4 regions of the Peribacillus sp. YIM B13481 genome follow, and region 4 is predicted to be linked to each of the others. Evidence: riboswitches for the same ligand, from Rfam matches in the RefSeq annotation. Region 4 holds a riboswitch; each other region holds the start of a gene.

Region 1 (4,705 bases), on a different contig from region 4:
GACAGGAAACCGTTGAACGGATTAAAGCGGATGGCGGAGAGGCCATTTATGTAAAAACGGATGTTTCTAAGCTTGAAGAGGTTGAAGCGTTAATCAATAAAGCGGTGGAAGCATACGGAAGGATCGATATCATGTTTAATAATGCCGGCATCGGGGGCGGTGGGATGATCCTCGATCAAGATATGGAAGGGTACTTCAAAACGATTGGTGTGAACCAGCATGGAGTGGCCTTTGGAATCATGGCAGCGGGACGAAAAATGAAGGAACTAGGTAACAATGGTGTCATTATAAATACAGCCTCTGTGTTTGGCTACTTAGCTTCCCACGGGACTTTCGCCTATCAAGCGTCTAAAGGCGCCGTAAGGATGATGACACAGACAGCTGCTTTGGAATTGGGTGCTTACGGAATACGCGTAGTGGGCATTGCACCAGGGGGTGTTGACACTCCAATCATACAAGGCTATAAGGATATGGGAATCATCGATAAATTGCATGCAAGTCAAATGCGCGGTAAATTAATTAAGCCAGAAGCAATCGCAAATGCTGTCTATCTATTATCTTTGGAAGAAGCGGATGCAATCAATGGAAGTGTAGTCATGGTTGATGATGGCTATGCATCTTTTAAATGATTTTCTATATATGATATTTGGGAATATTGATTTCTATAGATCAATGGTAATATTGACCGATTAGCACCATCGAGATATCATGGGAAATAGATTGGTGAAACCGGTCTTATCTTTATAAAAGAAGGTTGATATTTTTGAAAAAAGGGCAGCAAACCAAAGAACGAATCATAAATGTAGCCCGGACGCTTTTTGCCACCAAAGGTTTTGACATGACAAGAACGAATGAAATTGCCTCTGCATGCAATGTTTCCGAAGCTACTATTTATAAATACTTTGAAAGCAAAAAAGATTTGCTTCTGGCTACAATTACTCCTAATGAAAAAGAGGAGTCTGAAGACGGGACTAGCCATCTATCTACGGATGATCTTGTGGAGAATCACGTTTGCACCATGATAAACAAAATTCTGGAAAATAAAGAACAATTTTCGATATTATTTCGGGAAACGCAATTCGATCAAGATATTTCAAAGCAATATGTGGATCAGATTTTCAAGCCGAATGCCAAACATGTAGAAATACAAAAAAGAATAGATAGCGGAGAGATACATTATATTTCTGATATTATTCTATTTAATGTAGGGATCATTTCCTTCACATTGGCGTTATCCACTCATTATGAGATTCATCAACAGAAAAAGGAACCATATTTTACTGCTGAGCGAATTAAGAGCATTGCTCAACTTTTGGTTTATGGTATTCATGGGAAAAACAATCATACATAATAAAACGGTCATATTTAAAGGCATGAGCATCAAGTCGTAAATATGACCGTTTTATTTTTGAATGGGTAGCGATCATTCTTATTGACGAAGTCAATTCGTGAATTAAATAAACAGGTGTGTAAAATTTGACTTATATTTTTCAGACTATTACGATAAATACATACTGCACGATATGACATTATGAGGATTTTATCTGGAAATCATGTAACATGGAGGGGATTTATAATGAGCGAAATCGTAATTTTATCAGGAAGTCCAGCGGTTCCATCAAGAACGGACATATCACTAAAACATATTCAATCTTTAGTTGAAAAAGAAGGATTTACCACAACTTATTACTCAATTACGGAATTCTCAGCAGATGATTTATTCCAGGGGAAATATAATAGTGAAGAAATTTTAAAGCTTTCAGAAAAAATTCAAGAAGCTAGAGGAATTATTATTGGTTCACCTGTATATAAGGCCTCTTACACAGGCATATTGAAAGCCTTGATTGATATGCTGCCAGAAGGAGCTTTTAAGGGAAAGCCAGTGCTGCCAATTATGATTGGCGGAAGTAACAGGCATTTATTGGCGATAGACTACGCGCTTAAACCATTAATTTCAATATTGAAAGGCGAGCCGTTGCAGGGCATATATTTTGTGGATAAGGAAATAGATAAACAGAATTCAGAAAACCCGATTAATGATTTGAATTTAGTGGATCGGGTTCAGAGTCAGGTTCAGGAATTTGTAGAAGCGATTCAATTAAGGAATTAATGGCTGCAAGCTATCGACTTCAACAAAAGGACTGGTATTCGAATATTTTTTTTAAAAATAATTCCAGACGTCAATAATAGGCTAATTAATGAAATAGGCGCATTTTTTTGGAGACTTTAACTAAAAAAATGAGTCTATTTTCGTATTTAAATGAACATAAAATCATTAATGGAATAGTGTGTATAAAAATAACAGTTCATCCAGTATATTAAACCAAGTTAATTTATAAGAAAACTCCATTGACAAGGATTAAATTTATGTTAATATTTAAAATAATAAAACTTATCCAGAGCGACGGAGGGAATTGGCCCTTTGAAGTCCAGCAACCTGCATGATATGCAAGGTGCTACATCCAACAAAATGTTGATCATTTTGGAAGATAAGGTAATGAATATTTACCTTGGAATCTTTCCATCATGGAAAGATTTTTGTTTTTCGAAAAAATTATTGGCAAACCATAGCAATGTAAGGTTGTTAGGAATTATATAAATTTAAGAAATTCGTTTAATCAGCCTCTAAAAAAAGATATTCCGGAATTCCTTAAAGGGGGAACAGGTTTGGATAAAGAGAATCAGCTTGCAGAAATATTTGAACGACTTCAAGAAATGCTTAATTCAATGAAATATGGATCCATTACACTTATTGTCCAAGATGGTAAAATCATTCAAATGGAAAGAAATGAAAAACTAAGAATTAAATAAGGTATCTGCTGACTAGAAAAACTAGAGGCGGGTTTAACTGATATAAAAAGAGTATTGGTTAGATTCGTCTCTTTTTCCTAGGATCATATAACTCGAGAAGATTACAACGGGAATGGATCTACAGTTACTCTAACCTGTGAAACATAGAGCAAGTTCTTAGAGGGGGTAATAAAGTTGGCTGCATTAATAAATTATAAAAATTTCAACACCGGGGATTTACCTGCATTTCCTGAAGATAGTGAGACAAAAGGTGCTTTGGAAGTTCTGCAATGGGCGAATGAACAATATGGAAACAAACTCATTTATGCCTGTAGTTTTGGTATTGAAGGCATCGTGCTTACGGATTTATTGGCGAAGGTCAACCCATCGGCAAAAATTGTTTTCCTGGATACAGATGTACATTTCGAGGAAACTTACCAACTGATCGATCAAGTGAAAAAGAGATATCCAAAGCTTTCGATCGAAATGAAGAAACCTGCCTTGACGCTTGAGGAACAAGCAGCGGAATATGGAGATGAATTATGGGTTAGTGATTCCAATAAGTGTTGTAACATCCGGAAAATCACTCCGCTTACTGATGTGCTTTCAACGGCAACAGCCTGGCTTTCTGGACTGCGGAGGGAGCAATCCGAAACAAGGGCGCTGACCGAGTATATCAACAAGGATAATAAGTTCAAATCGATTAAAATATGTCCACTCATTCATTGGACATGGAAAGATGTTTGGCGTTACGCCCACAAAAATGGACTTCCGTATAATATCCTGCATGATAATGGATATCCGAGCATTGGCTGTAAAACGTGTACAGCACCTGCCATCAATGCCGATGACTTACGCTCAGGCCGTTGGCAAGGTGCGCAAAAAACAGAATGCGGATTGCATTTATCTTAAAATAAATAGAAACCATAGGGGGAAATTAGCATGACAATCAGTCTACCGCACGGAGGAACATTAATCGATCTTTGGGAACCAAAATATGATTTTAGTAAAATAACAAAGTCAATCGAAATTGATGAAATAGCATTAAGTGACCTTGAATTGATAGGCACTGGTGCCTACAGTCCGATTAAAGGATTCTTTACGAAAAGTGATTATGAGACAGTTGTCAAGGATATGAGACTTAGCAGCGGCCATGTTTGGAGCATCCCGATTACGCTGCCTTTGACTGAAAAAGCTGCAGAATCTCTTATTATAGGTGAAGAAGTGAAGCTGACTCATGAGGGTGAAACATATGGGGTCCTCTCCGTTTCTGATATTTTCACTCCCGATAAACAATTGGAAGCGACTTTAGTATATCAAACGGATGATGGGGAGCATCCTGGAGTAAGAAATTTATATAACCGCGGGGATGTATATGTCGGCGGAGAAATAAAATTAGTCAAGAGAATAAAGCGTCCGCTATTTCAAGCCCATTATTTGGACCCAGTTGAGACAAGGAAAGCCTTTGCTGAAAAAGGCTGGGAAACCGTTGTCGGATTCCAAACGAGGAACCCTGTTCACCGTGCGCATGAATACATTCAAAAGACAGCTTTGGAGATTGTCGATGGCTTATTCTTAAACCCTCTTGTAGGGGCCACTAAATCCGATGACATTCCGGCAGATGTACGAATGGAGAGCTATAAAGTGCTGCTTGATAAATATTATCCCAAGGATCGTGTCTCTCTTGCCGTTTTCCCTGCTGCCATGCGTTATGCAGGACCAAGAGAAGCCATTTTCCATGCGATGGTCCGTAAAAATTATGGTTGCACCCATTTTATCGTCGGACGTGATCATGCGGGTGTGGGCGATTATTACGGCACATATGATGCTCAAAAAATCTTTGGGAATTTTAACGCGGATGAATTAGGGATCACACTATTATTCTTTGAACATAGTTTTTACTGTAAAGCATGTG
Region 2 (4,705 bases), on a different contig from region 4:
GTGTTGGCCAGTATCATTTTGACAATCCAATTACCTTTCGTTTTCGCATTTGCGACGGAAAAAGACCGATACTATTTTAAAAATGACAGAGTAGTTTATGAAGATTTACATCAATTCTTTAAAGGGTATGAAGGAAGCTTTGTTTTATATGATCATAACGCACAGCAATATCGCATTTATAATGAAGAGAAAAGTACTTTGCGGGTATCACCTGATTCCACATACAAAATCTATAGTGCCTTATTTGCACTAGAATCAAATGTGATATCACCCGAAGAATCCACTCTTTCCTGGGATGGGACTGAGCAACCCTATGACGCTTGGAATATGGATCAGGATGTCTCATCCGCTTTACAAAATTCGGTAAACTGGTATTTCCAAGAATTAGATCGCAGGACAGGATTTGAAACAATACAATCCAATCTGCAAGCGATAAATTATGGAAATGCCGATGTATCCGGGGAATTGGGTGAATTCTGGCTCGAATCCTCATTGAAAATTTCTCCAGTCGAGCAAGTCCAACTGCTGCAAGCCTTTTATTACAATCAATTGCGATATAAGGAAATGCATATCCAAGCTGTGAAGGACGCCCTGCTCTTAGAAAAGAATGAGGAAGCTCGCCTATCAGGAAAAACAGGTACAGGAACAGTGAATGGAAAAAACATCAATGGTTGGTTTATCGGGTATGTAGAGACGAAGAACGATACTTATTTCTTTGCTACCAATATACAAAATGAAGATGATTCATCTGGAAGCAAGGCGGGAGAAATTACTTTATCAATTTTAAAAGATTTAGGAATCTATAAAGAAAATGGAGGGGAGAAAAGTGGAGAAAAACATTCCTAGCATATCAGAATCAGAATGGGAAATCATGAACGTGCTTTGGGATAAAGCCCCTCAAACAGCAAATGACATCATAGTTTCCTTACAGGAGAGTACCGATTGGAAGCCGAAAACCATACGCACTCTTCTCGATCGATTGGTTCAAAAAGATGTAGTAGGTGTCGATAAAAATCTAAGAATTTACACCTTTTACCCGCTCTATACACAGGAAGAGTGCCAGCGTGCCGAGACCGAATCATTTATCAACCGTATTTATGGAGGTGCCCTGAAATCCATGCTTGTCCAATTCATTCAGGAAGATGCCCTATCTGATGATGATATCAATGAACTACGCTTTATTTTAAATAAAACACCTAAAAAATAATACTATAAAAAAAGCGATTTGGGATTTTTCCAAATCGCTTTTTTCGGTCGAAATCGAAATAGCGGCGGACATATTTCCCATGTAATTATCTGCGTAGTTTGATACGAAAAAAATCAGAACTTTCGTCTTAATAATAGTTATGCATGAATTTAATTCAATAGATGTTTTTATCACGCTTCTTGATAGTGAAGGCTTCTGCAGGGCCTGGAACAAGCAATCGTAAGGGCTACAGGAACAAGACATTTAACGCAATCATTCGTAAATTCAAATTAATTGAACATTTTTTTGATTGACACTACCATTTGGTCATGATAAGATCACTGTCATACTATATTAACGCTGAATTTAAAATATTTCGTTTAATTGAATATATTGTTTGACTCTTATCAAGAGAGGTGGAGGGACTGTGCCCTGTGAAGCCCGGCAACCGTCAGTTAATTAACTGATATGGTGCCAATTCCTGCAAAGCAATGTGCTTTGGAAGATGAGAGAAAGGATTGTTTAACCAACCTTTCTACTCATGTGTAGAAAGGTTTTTTTGAGGAGAAAAAACTTTCCTTTCCCCTGTATACTTCGGACAAACTAACATACTAAGAGCTGGTGCCAGCATTAATTTCAGGTATTACAGTTACAACAATCCTTCTAGTTGGTTGCTGGGGTTGGTGCAGGTGGTTTAGGTAATTTGTTATATCTTGAAGGGTTTCAGCTCAATAATAATGATGTTTAGTCATTGTTTTTTATTCAATTTATAGGTGATATATTTACAACAAAAATAGATAAACGATAAGGGAGAAATGAATTATGAAAAAGTGGATATCAACTTTAGCAGTTTCCTCAGCATTAGTATTAAGTTTAGCAGCTTGCGGTACGACTAACAGCGGATCAGATTCTTCAGACAAAGAAAAGAAAATCCTTGTGGGTGCATCAAACATTCCACATGCTGAAATTTTAGAAGAGGCAAAGCCATTATTAAAGGAAAAGGGAATTGATTTAGAAATTAAAACATTCCAAGATTATATTATTCCGAACACAGCGTTAGCTGATAAAGAGATTGATGCAAATTATTTCCAACACGTTCCATATCTTAAATCAGTGTTAAAAGAGAATCCAGACTATGACTTTGTAAATGCGGGTGCTATTCATATTGAGCCAATCGGCATTTACTCTAAAAAGTATGATAGCTTAAAAGATCTTCCAAAAAACGGTACAGTTATTATGCGTAATGCTGTAGCTGAACAAGGACGTATTCTATCTATTTTTGAAAAAGAGGGCGTTATTAAGCTAAAAAAAGGCCTCAATAAAACAGAAGCTACGATTAATGATATTGTAGAAAATCCTAAAAACTTAACTTTTAATGCAGATATAGAAGGTGGCCTATTACCTCAAATTTATAATAACAACGAAGGTGATGCGGTTGTTATTAATGCGAACTATGCGTTAGATGCAGGGCTAGATCCGCTTAAAGACCCAATCGCTGTTGAATCGGGTGAAGATAATCCATATGCAAACATTATCACTGTACGTAAGGGCGATGAAAATAAAGAGACAGTAAAAGCGTTAGTAGAAGTACTTCGCTCTAAAGAAATACAAGACTTCATTACTAAAAAATATAAAGGTGCAGTCATACCAGTATCTAAATAAAATACCCTTTCATGAACTATACCCCGAATAATGGACACTTCGAAAAAGGTCCATTACTCGGGGTTCTTCTATGTCTATACACTAGAAAAGCAAAAAATCCGTTTACAAAAAGCCGCTTAATAGAAGCTACAAAAAAACTTAAAGCGTAAATTTCTTAAACATAAATACTTAACTAAACTCAAAGTCATAAGGAGGAAGCCCTACTATGAATGTTAAAATGCAAAACAAACAAAATCAACTAATTGAGAGAATTACGGATCAACATCTAGTTATTCTGTGAGGATATTGCCGTCGTCACGGTCAATCCTCTCATGTCAAAAGAAACTAAGAAAATCGTGATAATATGCAATCCAAAAGTGATACAAAGATTACATAAAATATTGTATAAGATATACCAATCATTCAATATTTGTAAGTAGTCATATCCAGTCGACACCGACGTATGTAATCACCGAAAAGCCTTTCCCATGAAAGAAATTAAAAGAATCCTTTGATAAGAAAGAAAATAGATGGGAAGAATAACATTAACTGTTGTTCCTTTATTTATTTCACTTTCAATAACTATCTTTCCTTGATGTGCTTTCACAATTTCATAGCAGATCATTAACCCTAAGCCAACCCCTTTTTCTTTGATACTATAAAAAGGTTCTCCAAGATATGGGATACGTTCTCTTGGAATCCCACATCCTTGATCGATAAAACAAATACTTACTTGATGACTATCAAGTGTATCGATTTGAACCAAAATTTCTCCTCCCGTTGACATCGCTTCAATTGCATTTTCTAAGATATTGATAAACACTTGTTTTATTTGGTTTCCTTCACAAGGTATGTAGGGAATTTCTGATTTAAGCTCTGTTCTGATCTGTATATTTTTCATCATTGCTTGAGGTTGCAGTAGCGTTATAACTTGTTCTGCTAACATGCTCAAATTATTGAGTTGAACCTTTACTGCTTGTGGTTTAGCTACTATCATAAGTCTATTTGTGATTACTTCTATTTGTTCAATTTCCGATGATATTACATCTATGTACCACTGATTTTCTTTATTTTTCATTGATTGTATTAGTTGTATAAATCCTTTAATAGTTGTTAGTGGATTTCGAATTTCATGAGCTATTGCTGTAGCTAATTTCCCTACCACATCAAGCTTCTCTGATTTTCGCAGTAATTCTTCTGTTTTTAAACGTTCAGTGATATCTCGAGAAATAACCATAGCAACCTCTTTTTCACCTAATCTAAAGATATCGATGATTAACTCAGTATCTATTTTCTCCTCAATTTTAAAAACATATTCATCTCGGAAAGTGAAGTTATGTTTTCCCTTTTCGGAATCTTTTATAATGTTTATAGTTTTAATTTTTTCAGGAAGAATATCCATAACAGACATTGAAAGAATTTTCTCCTTACTATAACCCAATCTTTTACATGCAACTGGATTTACGTCAAGAAATAGAATTGGCAATCGATCCTCATTCAATTCTAATAGGTAAACTGCATCAGTTGCATGTTCAAATAGAGCTCGGTATTTCATCTCACTTTCTCGTAATTGTAGAATAGACATATAACTTTCTTGTAATTGTTTTATAGATATATAATTTCACTCCTTCACTCCGAATTTTCTAAATATTCTAAATATTATATATTGGAAAGGGTCTTGATGCAATAATCCTTATTTATATTTTATTCATATTTTCCATGAAGCATAAAAAGTGGTTCTATATAAATCCTGTTAACCATATGGACAGGTATGAGCTCCCATCTTTTTCCGTCTAGACTCAACTATTTGGAATTGCTGCATAAGATCCGATTCTCTTAAAAAAAGTATATAAAACTACTTTTTTCGATATTTTTCAG
Region 3 (4,705 bases), on a different contig from region 4:
CGCCAATGATAAGGGAAGCTGTAAACCCCATGACAACTGTCGCAATAGAACTTGCTTGTTTATTTGGCGGAGCAAGCTGAGCGGCAATATTCAGAGCGGTGACTACAACCAATCCTGCACCAAGTGCCATGATTATGCGTGCAAATAGAAAAGGTCCAAAGCCTGGTAATAGAAAGGCAAGCAGATTGGCCACTACGAATAGTCCAAGGGAATACAACATTAATCTTCGTCTGTCTAAACTTGCTGTCAAAGCCATGAGAATGGGTGTACCGATTGCGTAGACAAGGGAGAAAATTGTAATGAGCTGTCCTGCGGCAGCAAGGGTCACTCCAAGAGAATCCGCAATCTTATCCAAAATTCCGGATATGATGAATTCGGATGTTCCTACTAAAAAACTGATAATCGCTAACATGTAAATTTTCCATGTATTAAGCAAAATAGATTCACTCCTCATTAATGATTATTAATTTTATATAAAGACATATCTCAATATGTTAATATGTATGAATAAAAAATAAACATATCGCGAAATATCGAAATGTTAGAGAGAAAAATGAACCCAACCCTCTAATGTACGGATCAGGTTCATTTTCATACTTCTTCTTTCAAGAAATCAGTAATTTTTGAGATTGCCTCTTCATCTCGTTTGTAATACGTAAACTTTCCTATCCGCTCCGTTTTAATCAATCCTGCTCTAAGAAGCATCGAGAGGTATTGAGAGGCCGTGGACTGGGTCATGTTTAATTTTTCAGTAATCTGACTTACGCAAACGCCGGTTTCCTTCATGTCTATTCCCTCATGAGGGGTGAAGTGGAGTTCAGGCGCCTTGAGCCATTGTAAGATTTGCAACCTGGATTCATTGGATAATGCTTTAAATATCTCGATTGTTTTCATACATTTCATTATATCGAGAATTATCGATATGTCAAATGGTTTTATCATTCATCGTTAGTTTCATAAATAGCAAAACTTGATACCGTTATCTAAAGAGTCATTAAAGGAATGGAAATGTATTATTGCAAGAACCTAATCGGCTCCCTTATCAGTGCGGGCCGATTAGGTTGTTCAAATCCTGTAAATCAGAATTAAAGTCTCCGCTAAAAAATCATTTCCATACTTCTTTTGCTACATCAACGACGAATTTCAGCTTTTCCCATTGCTGTTCTTCGGTCAGCTTGTTGCCGTGATGGGTGGAGGCGAATCCGCATTGCGGACTTAAGCATAATTGTTCGAGAGGAACGAAGTGCGAGGCTTCTTCAATGCGTGCCTTAACAGCTTCCTTGTCTTCGATTTCTCCATTTTTTGAAGTGACGACACCCAGTACGACCCGTGCACCGCCATTTGGAATGTATTCCAATGGCTTGAAATCTCCTGAGCGTTGATCATCATATTCCAAGAAAAATCCATCCACTGTTTCTTTTGCCAATAAAGTTGGGGCGATACGGGCATAGCTTCCTTCAAACGCCCAAGTCGACTGGTAGTTCCCACGACATAGGTGTGTAGTGACGATAAGGTCTTCTGGTTTGCCTTCCAATGCGCCATTAATTACGCGAAGTGCAAGATCGATTAACTGTTCCCTCGTATATTTTCCATCTTTGAACTGGAAATCTGGAGCTGAAAGTCTGGCTATATATACATCATCCAATTGAAGATAACGTACACCTGCTTCATAAAAAGCCTTCAAAGCATGCTGATACGCTTTGATGATATCATTAGCATAGTCTTCAATATCAGGGTAGATGTCTTCATTATGAATGCCTACAGCAAATAATTGATTCGGACTGGGAATGGTTTGCTTGGCAACGGCGCGTCCGTTCACGATTTTGTTCAATTCAATGAAATCACGAATGAAGGGATGTTCGGGATTGAATGAAACCTTCCCGGTATTGCGGACGTTATATCTCTCTGTTTCGACACCATCGAATGTGAGACCTTTTTCAGTCACATATCCCTCGATGCCATTTAAATGTTCGAGGAAGTCAAAGTGCCACCATGTTCGTCTGAACTCACCATCCGTCACGGCCTCCAATCCAACTTCAATTTGTTTTTCGACAATCCGATTGATTTCTTCGGTTTCAACTTCACGAAGCCGCTCTGCTGAAATGGTACCTTCCTTAAATTGCTTCCTGGCAATATGTAAACGTTCTGGTCTTAATAAACTTCCGACGTGATCGGCCCTGAATGGTGCCTTCGTTAATGTGATTGACATGTTGCATTCCTTCTTTCCTTTTAAAAATAGGCTGTTTTCACATACTTTGTTGCTATTTATCAGGTAGTGAGTTGTGGTTGATTTCCCCTCCAGATGCTCGCTTTCCGCGGGGCGGGCGGTGAGCCTCCTCGGCGTAAACGCCTGTGGGGTCTCACCTGTCCCGCTGCTCCCGCAGGAGTCTCGCACTTCCGCTCCAATCAACCTTAAATAGTTTCGTTTTAAAAACAACAATCTTTACGAAAAGAGCCTAAAAATAAAACACCTCTTCTTAAAAATAAGAAGAGGTGTTGGCAGCAAAGCTATATACTCTTCTTATCTTCAAGTTTCTACACTTCTGGAATTAGCACAGTACATGATCAGTCTGTTGCTGAGGCATCAAAGGGCCAGTCCCTCCACCTCTCTGGATAAGAGTTGTCTATTAAATTAATTAAGACTATACAGGTAGTTTTTATAAAGGTCAAGTAATGAAGGTGGAAGATTTCGAATATACCGATTATTAATATGGGTTGAAATGTTAACTACATCAGGGAACCCGGCATATGCTATAACCGACGTTTCATATGAGCGGCAGGAGGGGAATGCAAGGATGAGTACATTCAGTCCATTCAAAAATGGCATACCGATAACGGTAACTGAAGCCATGATAGAGAAAATCTTAAGAATGAAATCATATGATCAGGTTATTAAAGTCGAGATTACACCAAAGCATATAGTGCTTTCCGGAACGACGGAAGTGAAAAAAATGATGTTTAAGAAAAATGTGGCTTTCCGGATTACATTAAAACCGGTTCACGTGGAAAAAAGAACGATTTCATTTGAATTAGTGGAAATGGAGCCTATTGACAGGAATTTCATTAACCAAAGGATATTTAACAAACCGCCATTTTTTGAATTCGAAAATAGAACGATCAAAATGAATGTTAATGCTTGGAACATCGTGAGAAAAATCCCCGTTGGCACAATTAAATCGTATGAGCTGGTCGAAGGTGCATTGAAAATGAAACTTTCAATATGATGGATCGTTTTTAGCCACAATATTTAAAGGGGATGCCAGGTATGATAGTGTAAGGGTAGGTTGAAATGCCATACCTCACAATGTGTTTGATAAATCAAGCTCTATAAAATATACTAAATTACTTATAGTTTTCCAGGAGATAAGGGGGGGAATAATGGACCAGAAGATTTTGCCTGCTTCAGCAAGCATGAAGGATTTCGAAAGATTTTTAGAAAGTTCCTATGAAATAGGTGTGTTTCTTGATTTGCATATATCACAATTGAAAAACGTAAGTATGATGGCAAAGCAGCATAATAAGAAAATGATTTATCATGTCGATTTGATCCATGGCATAAGAAGTGATGAGTACGCGACAGAATTCATTTGTCAGGAATATCATCCATATGGGCTGATTTCAACAAAATCAAACGTTATATTGAAGGCGAAGCAAAAGGGGGTCATTGCCATCCAGCGAATCTTTTTAATAGATTCACATGCTCTGGAGAAAAGTTATAAGCTGGTGCAGAAAACCAAGCCGGACTATATCGAAGTATTGCCAGGCGCCATGCCATGGATGATAAAAGAGGTGAAGGAACGATTGCAGACACCGATTTTTGCAGGCGGCCTCATACGTACTTCGGATGAAGTCCTGAACGCCCTTGATGCTGGAGCGTCGTCAATCACCACTTCCAAAACTGAATTATGGGATATCGTTTAATGGGGTCGAACGAGGAAGTTGAAAAAAAATACAGAAAAATAGAATAATTCCTCGTGAAATAATTGACAGCGTTTTCACAAACTAGTATATTGTAAATTATAAGTTAATATATGTGACGGAGACTAGGAGATTCACAACAGATCTATTCATAATTTATTTTATGAAGATAGTTCTGCTGTGGATCTCCTTTTATTTGTTGGCATGGTTTAAAAATTTATCAGGGGAGGGGTTTTATTCATGACTCCATTTTGGGGAGAAGTGGTAGGCACGATGATTTTAGTTTTATTCGGAGCAGGTATTGGGGCTGGTTCATCCTTAAAGGGTTCTTATGCAAAAGATGCCGGCTGGATCGTTATCACGATTGCGTGGGGATTGGCTGTTACAATGGGTGTTTTTGCAGTGGGGTCCATAAGCGGGGCACATTTAAACCCGGCTGTTACAGTAGCATTAGCTATCAATGGAGATTTTCCTTGGGCTGATGTGCCAGGGTACATCATGGCCCAAATGATAGGGGCAATTATAGGTGCGACTCTTGTATTCCTGCATTATTTACCACACTGGAAAGCTACGGAGGATCCAGGTACAAAGCTTGGTGTGTTTTCAACCTCACCGGCTATCCCACATACTTTTTCAAATCTATTAAGTGAAATGATTGGTACGTTCATCCTTGTTCTTGGCTTATTGTTTATTGGAGCCGGCGAGTTTACAGAAGGTCTGAACCCATTTGCTGTCGGTTTATTGATTGTTGTCATCGGGATGTCGCTAGGAGGAACGACAGGCTATG
Region 4 (4,705 bases):
TCGTCTATCGTATATTTAGTCAAAAAAACTGCACCTCCAATTGTTAGATGGTGTCTAACAATTGGGGTGCAGTTCAAAGGGCTTGGTCCTTTTGGGTACAATTTATTATGCTGTCGGGCCGCCAAGTTCTTCGATTTCACTTGGAACGCTTCCGAATTTTTTAAAGTTTGCACGGAATTGGGCAGCAAGAGCTGTAGCTGCTTGTGTATATGCAGCAGGATCTTCCCAAGTCTTGATTGGCTGAAGCACTTCGTCAGGAACACCAGGAACATGAAGTGGAATATCCAAACCAAAGATATCGTCTTTGGTTGTCTCGATATTTGCTAATTCGCCTTCAAGTGCCGCTTGTACCATCGCACGAGTGTAAGCAAGTTTCATACGGCTGCCAGTTCCGTATGCACCGCCAGTCCATCCAGTGTTGACAAGGTATACCTTTGCGTTGTGCTCGTCAATTTTATCTCCAAGCATTTCAGCATAGCGTGTAGCGGGAAGCGGTAAGAATGGTGAACCGAAACATGTTGAAAATGTAGCTTCCGGTGAAGTTACTCCTCTTTCAGTACCAGCCAATTTACTTGTGTACCCACTTAGGAAATGGAACATTGCCTGTTCCTTGGAAAGCTTGCTGATTGGAGGCAGTACGCCTGAAGCATCAGCTGTTAAGAAAATGATTGTATTTGGGTGTCCTGCGATACTTGGGCTCACGATGTTATCGATCGCTTGCATTTGGTATGCAGCACGAGTGTTTTCTGTTAATGAACTATCATCATAGTTCGCTTCACGTGTTTCAGGATCAACAACTACGTTTTCCAATACGGCACCGAAACGGATCGCATCGAAAATTTGTGGTTCTTTTTCGCGTGAAAGGTTGATCGTTTTAGCATAGCAGCCGCCTTCGATGTTGAAAACACCGTTAGAAGACCAGCCGTGCTCGTCATCGCCAATCAGTTTACGATTAGTGTCTGCGGATAACGTTGTTTTACCTGTACCGGACAGTCCGAAGAATAAAGCGACGTCCCCTTCACGTCCTACGTTAGCAGAGCAATGCATTGGAAGGATTCCAGCCTCTGGAAGTAAGTAGTTCATGATCGAGAAGATCGATTTTTTCATTTCTCCTGCATATTCCGTTCCGCCGATAAGGATGGTGCGGCGTTCAAATGAAACGATGATGAAAGTTTCAGAAGAAGTTCCGTCCACTTCTGGATCTGCTTTGAAATTAGGTGCCGAAAGTATTGTGAATTCTGATTCGTGACCTCTTAGTTCCTCTTCGTTTGGACGGATGAACAAAGTATGGGCGAAAAGATTATGCCAAGCATATTCATTAACAACTTGGATAGGAAGGCGTGATGATTCGTCTGCACCAGCGAAACCTTTGAAAACAAAAATCTCTTCTTTTGCTTTTAGGTAGTCAACTACTTTATTATATAGTTTATTGAACACATCTTCGGAAATTGGCCGGTTCACTGAACCCCAATCGACTTTATCTTTAACAGATGCTTCTTCCACGATATATTTATCTTTAGGTGAACGACCAGTATATTTGCCGGTTTCAGCTTTTACTGCTCCAGTTGATGTTAAAACGCCTTCGTTTCTGCTCAATACCTTTTCAACCAATTGAGGAACTGAAAGTTGAGTTTGAACATTGTTTCCTGTTAATAATTGGTGTAACTCATTAGAAACATCTACAGAATTCATATATGAGGTACCTTCCTTTGTTTAAGTTTTTATATTACAATTAGTATAACACATTCATTTAAATAGTCTATACTATTTATTTTTTTTTGTGATAATTTTCAACTGGCCGCATTAATCAATTTAAATGGGAAGGAACCGAGTCAGGATGATCGCATATACTTTCATGGAAGCATCTTAATTTTGAATGGTAAATCATGATGCCTTTCCAATTCTTTTTCTCAATGTTCTATTATTAATGGCAATTTTCATTATTTCTATTCGCCCTGGCTTGGAAACCCTTTAAAGACGTTGAACCAACACGTATTTTCACGTGAACCCCATTCTGGGGGAAATGTTCTTTTTTAGAAAAGCATTGACAAATTCCAACCAGATACGATAATATCTTAAATTGTACGGATTCTCTTATCCCGAGTTGGTGGAGGGACAGGCCCTTTGAAACCCAGCAACCTGCCATATTGAACTTGACTCCAAGATCGATCGCCGAAAATAAAGCGATGGTTCTTCAAGGAATAGTGGTGATGGTGCTAACCTGAGCAAGGTAAAAAACCCTTGAACGATAAGAGTGAAAGGATAGAAGACAGAATTTTAAACCTTTCCTCATTTGCCAGGGAAGGTTTTTGTGTTTTTAATAAGTAATTCTGTGTCTATAGTTGAAACTAATGAGGGAAACGAGTTCCGTAAAAAATCAGGCTTATGCCTACAACATACTAACTTCCAAGGAGGAAATATGATGTCAAAGAAACGTCTATTTACTTCTGAATCTGTTACAGAGGGCCATCCGGACAAGATTTGTGATCAGATTTCAGATTCCATTTTAGATGCTATCCTTGCTAAGGATGCAAATGCACGTGTTGCGTGCGAAACAAGTGTAACAACAGGTCTTGTACTTGTTGCTGGAGAAATTACAACATCCGCTTACGTGGATATTCCGCGTATCGTTCGTGATACGATTGCAGGAATTGGCTACACACGTGCGAAATACGGTTTCGATGCTGAAACTTGTGCTGTATTAAGTTCAATTGATGAGCAGTCTGCCGATATCGCAGCTGGCGTCGATAAAGCATTGGAAGCTCGTGAAGGACACATGTCAGAGGAAGAAATCGATGCAATCGGTGCAGGGGACCAAGGTCTTATGTTCGGATTTGCCTGTAATGAAACTGAAGAGCTTATGCCGCTTCCGATCTCATTGGCACATAAACTTTCATTCCGCCTGGCTCAAGTTCGTAAAGATGAAACGCTTGCTTACTTACGCCCTGATGGTAAAACACAGGTAACTGTGGAGTATGATGAGAATAACCGTCCTGTACGTGTAGATACGATCGTTATCTCTACACAACATGATGCAGAAATTACGCTTGAACAAATTCAAGCAGATTTAAAAGAACATGTAATTAAAGCAGTTGTTCCAGCTGAATTGATCGATGCTGAAACTAAGTACTTCATCAACCCGACTGGCCGTTTCGTAATTGGCGGACCTCAAGGGGATGCTGGTCTTACTGGACGTAAAATCATCGTTGATACGTATGGCGGATACGCTCGTCACGGCGGCGGTGCATTCTCTGGTAAGGATGCTACTAAAGTTGACCGTTCTGCGGCATATGCTGCTCGTTACGTTGCGAAAAACATCGTGGCAGCTGGCCTTGCTGACAAAGCGGAAGTTCAATTGGCATACGCAATTGGTGTGGCAGAGCCTGTATCGATCTCGATTGATACATTCGGAACTGGTACTGTTAGCGAAGAAGTCCTTGTTGACCTAGTTCGCGCTAACTTCGACCTTCGTCCAGCCGGTATCATCAAAATGCTTGATCTTCGTCGCCCGATTTACAAACAAACAGCTGCATACGGACACTTTGGCCGTACAGATGTCGATCTTCCATGGGAACGCACAGATAAAGCAGAAACATTAAAAGCACAAGCATAATCAATAAATGAAAAGGTGTCCCGCTTATAGTGGACACCTTTTTTTTATTGACTTATTTTGCCGTCAGAGGGAATAATTCAAGAAATCCCATAGAAATCCACTCACGTGCATATACCCGTGAGATTAGTGCGAATACTCGTGAGTTTGGTGCGAATACTCGTGAGTTTAGTGCGAATACTCGTGAGTTTGGGCGTTTACTCGTGAGATTAGTGCGAATACTCGTGAGTTTGGTGCATATACTCGTGAGTTTAGTGCGAATACTCGTGAGATTGGCTCGTTTACTCGTGAGTTTAGTGCGAATACTCGTGAGTTTGGTTCATTTACTCGTGAATTTGGCTCATATACTCGTGAGTTCGTAAGTTTGGTGCGTACCTATAAGTTCCCGCTATATTCAGTTTATTTTATACGTTCTGCCGTTTTGTAGTATTGCCCTTTTTCAGCATATTCGCGTACGATACGTTCCATATCCTGACGGTCTTCTTCGTTGATTTCACGAATGACCTTAGCTGGGCGTCCGAATGCCAACATGTTCGGTGGAATGACTTTGCCTTGGGGAACGAGACTGCCTGCACCTATAAAAGCCCCTTCGCCGATTTCCGCTGCATCAAGCACAATCGAGCCCATGCCGATCAAAGCTCCTTTTCGGATTTTACAGCTATGTAAAATGACCTGATGGCCAATGGTTACTTCATCCTCGATGATCAATGGATTATTTGGGCTTTGGTGCAGAACGCTGTTATCCTGTATACTGACTTTGTTCCCAATGATGGTTGGGGATACATCGCCGCGTATGACGGAATTGAACCAAATTGACGATTCTTCACCAATTTTCACATCACCTGTCACGACAGCGTTTTCAGCAATATAAGCGCTTTCAGCGATATCAGGTTCTTTACCTTTAAACGGATAAATAATCATTTTCAATCATTTCCTTTCCGAAGTGAATGTTTTTATGTATTATTTTAATATACCGTATGCAAATACACTTGGCTATTTATAATATAAATGTACAACTTGTTAGGTTTCTTTTTTGGCGAAAATCACGAATATGGTTATAATTTATATATATTATTTTAACTATCATGGATCGTA

The links. A riboswitch is a leader RNA that binds a small molecule or an ion and turns the genes downstream of it on or off. The one in region 4 is predicted to bind S-adenosylmethionine.
Region 1: linked by a shared signal. The riboswitch ahead of ACFX4X_RS19970 (YezD family protein) and the one ahead of metK (methionine adenosyltransferase) in region 4 are both predicted to bind S-adenosylmethionine.
Region 2: linked by a shared signal. The riboswitch ahead of ACFX4X_RS23175 (ABC transporter permease) and the one ahead of metK (methionine adenosyltransferase) in region 4 are both predicted to bind S-adenosylmethionine.
Region 3: linked by a shared signal. The riboswitch ahead of ACFX4X_RS20310 (5-methyltetrahydropteroyltriglutamate--homocysteine S-methyltransferase) and the one ahead of metK (methionine adenosyltransferase) in region 4 are both predicted to bind S-adenosylmethionine.

The regions. Positions count from the first base shown of each region.
Region 1 covers NZ_JBHZPE010000044.1:26,457-31,161, forward strand. Annotated here, with positions in the region: gene ACFX4X_RS19955 (SDR family NAD(P)-dependent oxidoreductase) at 1-629, shown strand, start outside; gene ACFX4X_RS19960 (TetR/AcrR family transcriptional regulator) at 764-1,351, shown strand; gene ssuE (NADPH-dependent FMN reductase) at 1,577-2,110, shown strand; SAM riboswitch class I at 2,390-2,496, shown strand; gene ACFX4X_RS19970 (YezD family protein) at 2,695-2,811, shown strand; gene ACFX4X_RS19975 (phosphoadenylyl-sulfate reductase) at 2,998-3,702, shown strand; gene sat (sulfate adenylyltransferase) at 3,733-4,705, shown strand, end outside.
Region 2 covers NZ_JBHZPE010000069.1:6,740-11,444, forward strand. Annotated here, with positions in the region: gene ACFX4X_RS23165 (BlaR1 family beta-lactam sensor/signal transducer) at 1-846, shown strand, start outside; gene blaI (penicillinase repressor BlaI) at 827-1,207, shown strand; SAM riboswitch class I at 1,588-1,698, shown strand; partial or broken gene ACFX4X_RS23175 (ABC transporter permease) at 1,802-1,931, shown strand; gene ACFX4X_RS23180 (MetQ/NlpA family ABC transporter substrate-binding protein) at 2,009-2,848, shown strand; partial or broken gene ACFX4X_RS23185 (ATP-binding protein) at 3,297-4,400, opposite strand.
Region 3 covers NZ_JBHZPE010000046.1:14,691-19,395, reverse strand. Annotated here, with positions in the region: gene ACFX4X_RS20320 (MFS transporter) at 1-436, opposite strand, end outside; gene ACFX4X_RS20315 (ArsR/SmtB family transcription factor) at 592-894, opposite strand; gene ACFX4X_RS20310 (5-methyltetrahydropteroyltriglutamate--homocysteine S-methyltransferase) at 1,106-2,209, opposite strand; SAM riboswitch class I at 2,519-2,620, opposite strand; gene ACFX4X_RS20305 (hypothetical protein) at 2,796-3,224, shown strand; gene ACFX4X_RS20300 (glycerol-3-phosphate responsive antiterminator) at 3,379-3,921, shown strand; gene ACFX4X_RS20295 (MIP/aquaporin family protein) at 4,159-4,705, shown strand, end outside.
Region 4 covers NZ_JBHZPE010000067.1:2-4,706, forward strand. Annotated here, with positions in the region: gene pckA (phosphoenolpyruvate carboxykinase (ATP)) at 106-1,692, opposite strand; SAM riboswitch class I at 2,092-2,255, shown strand; gene metK (methionine adenosyltransferase) at 2,420-3,613, shown strand; gene ACFX4X_RS23015 (gamma carbonic anhydrase) at 4,010-4,528, opposite strand.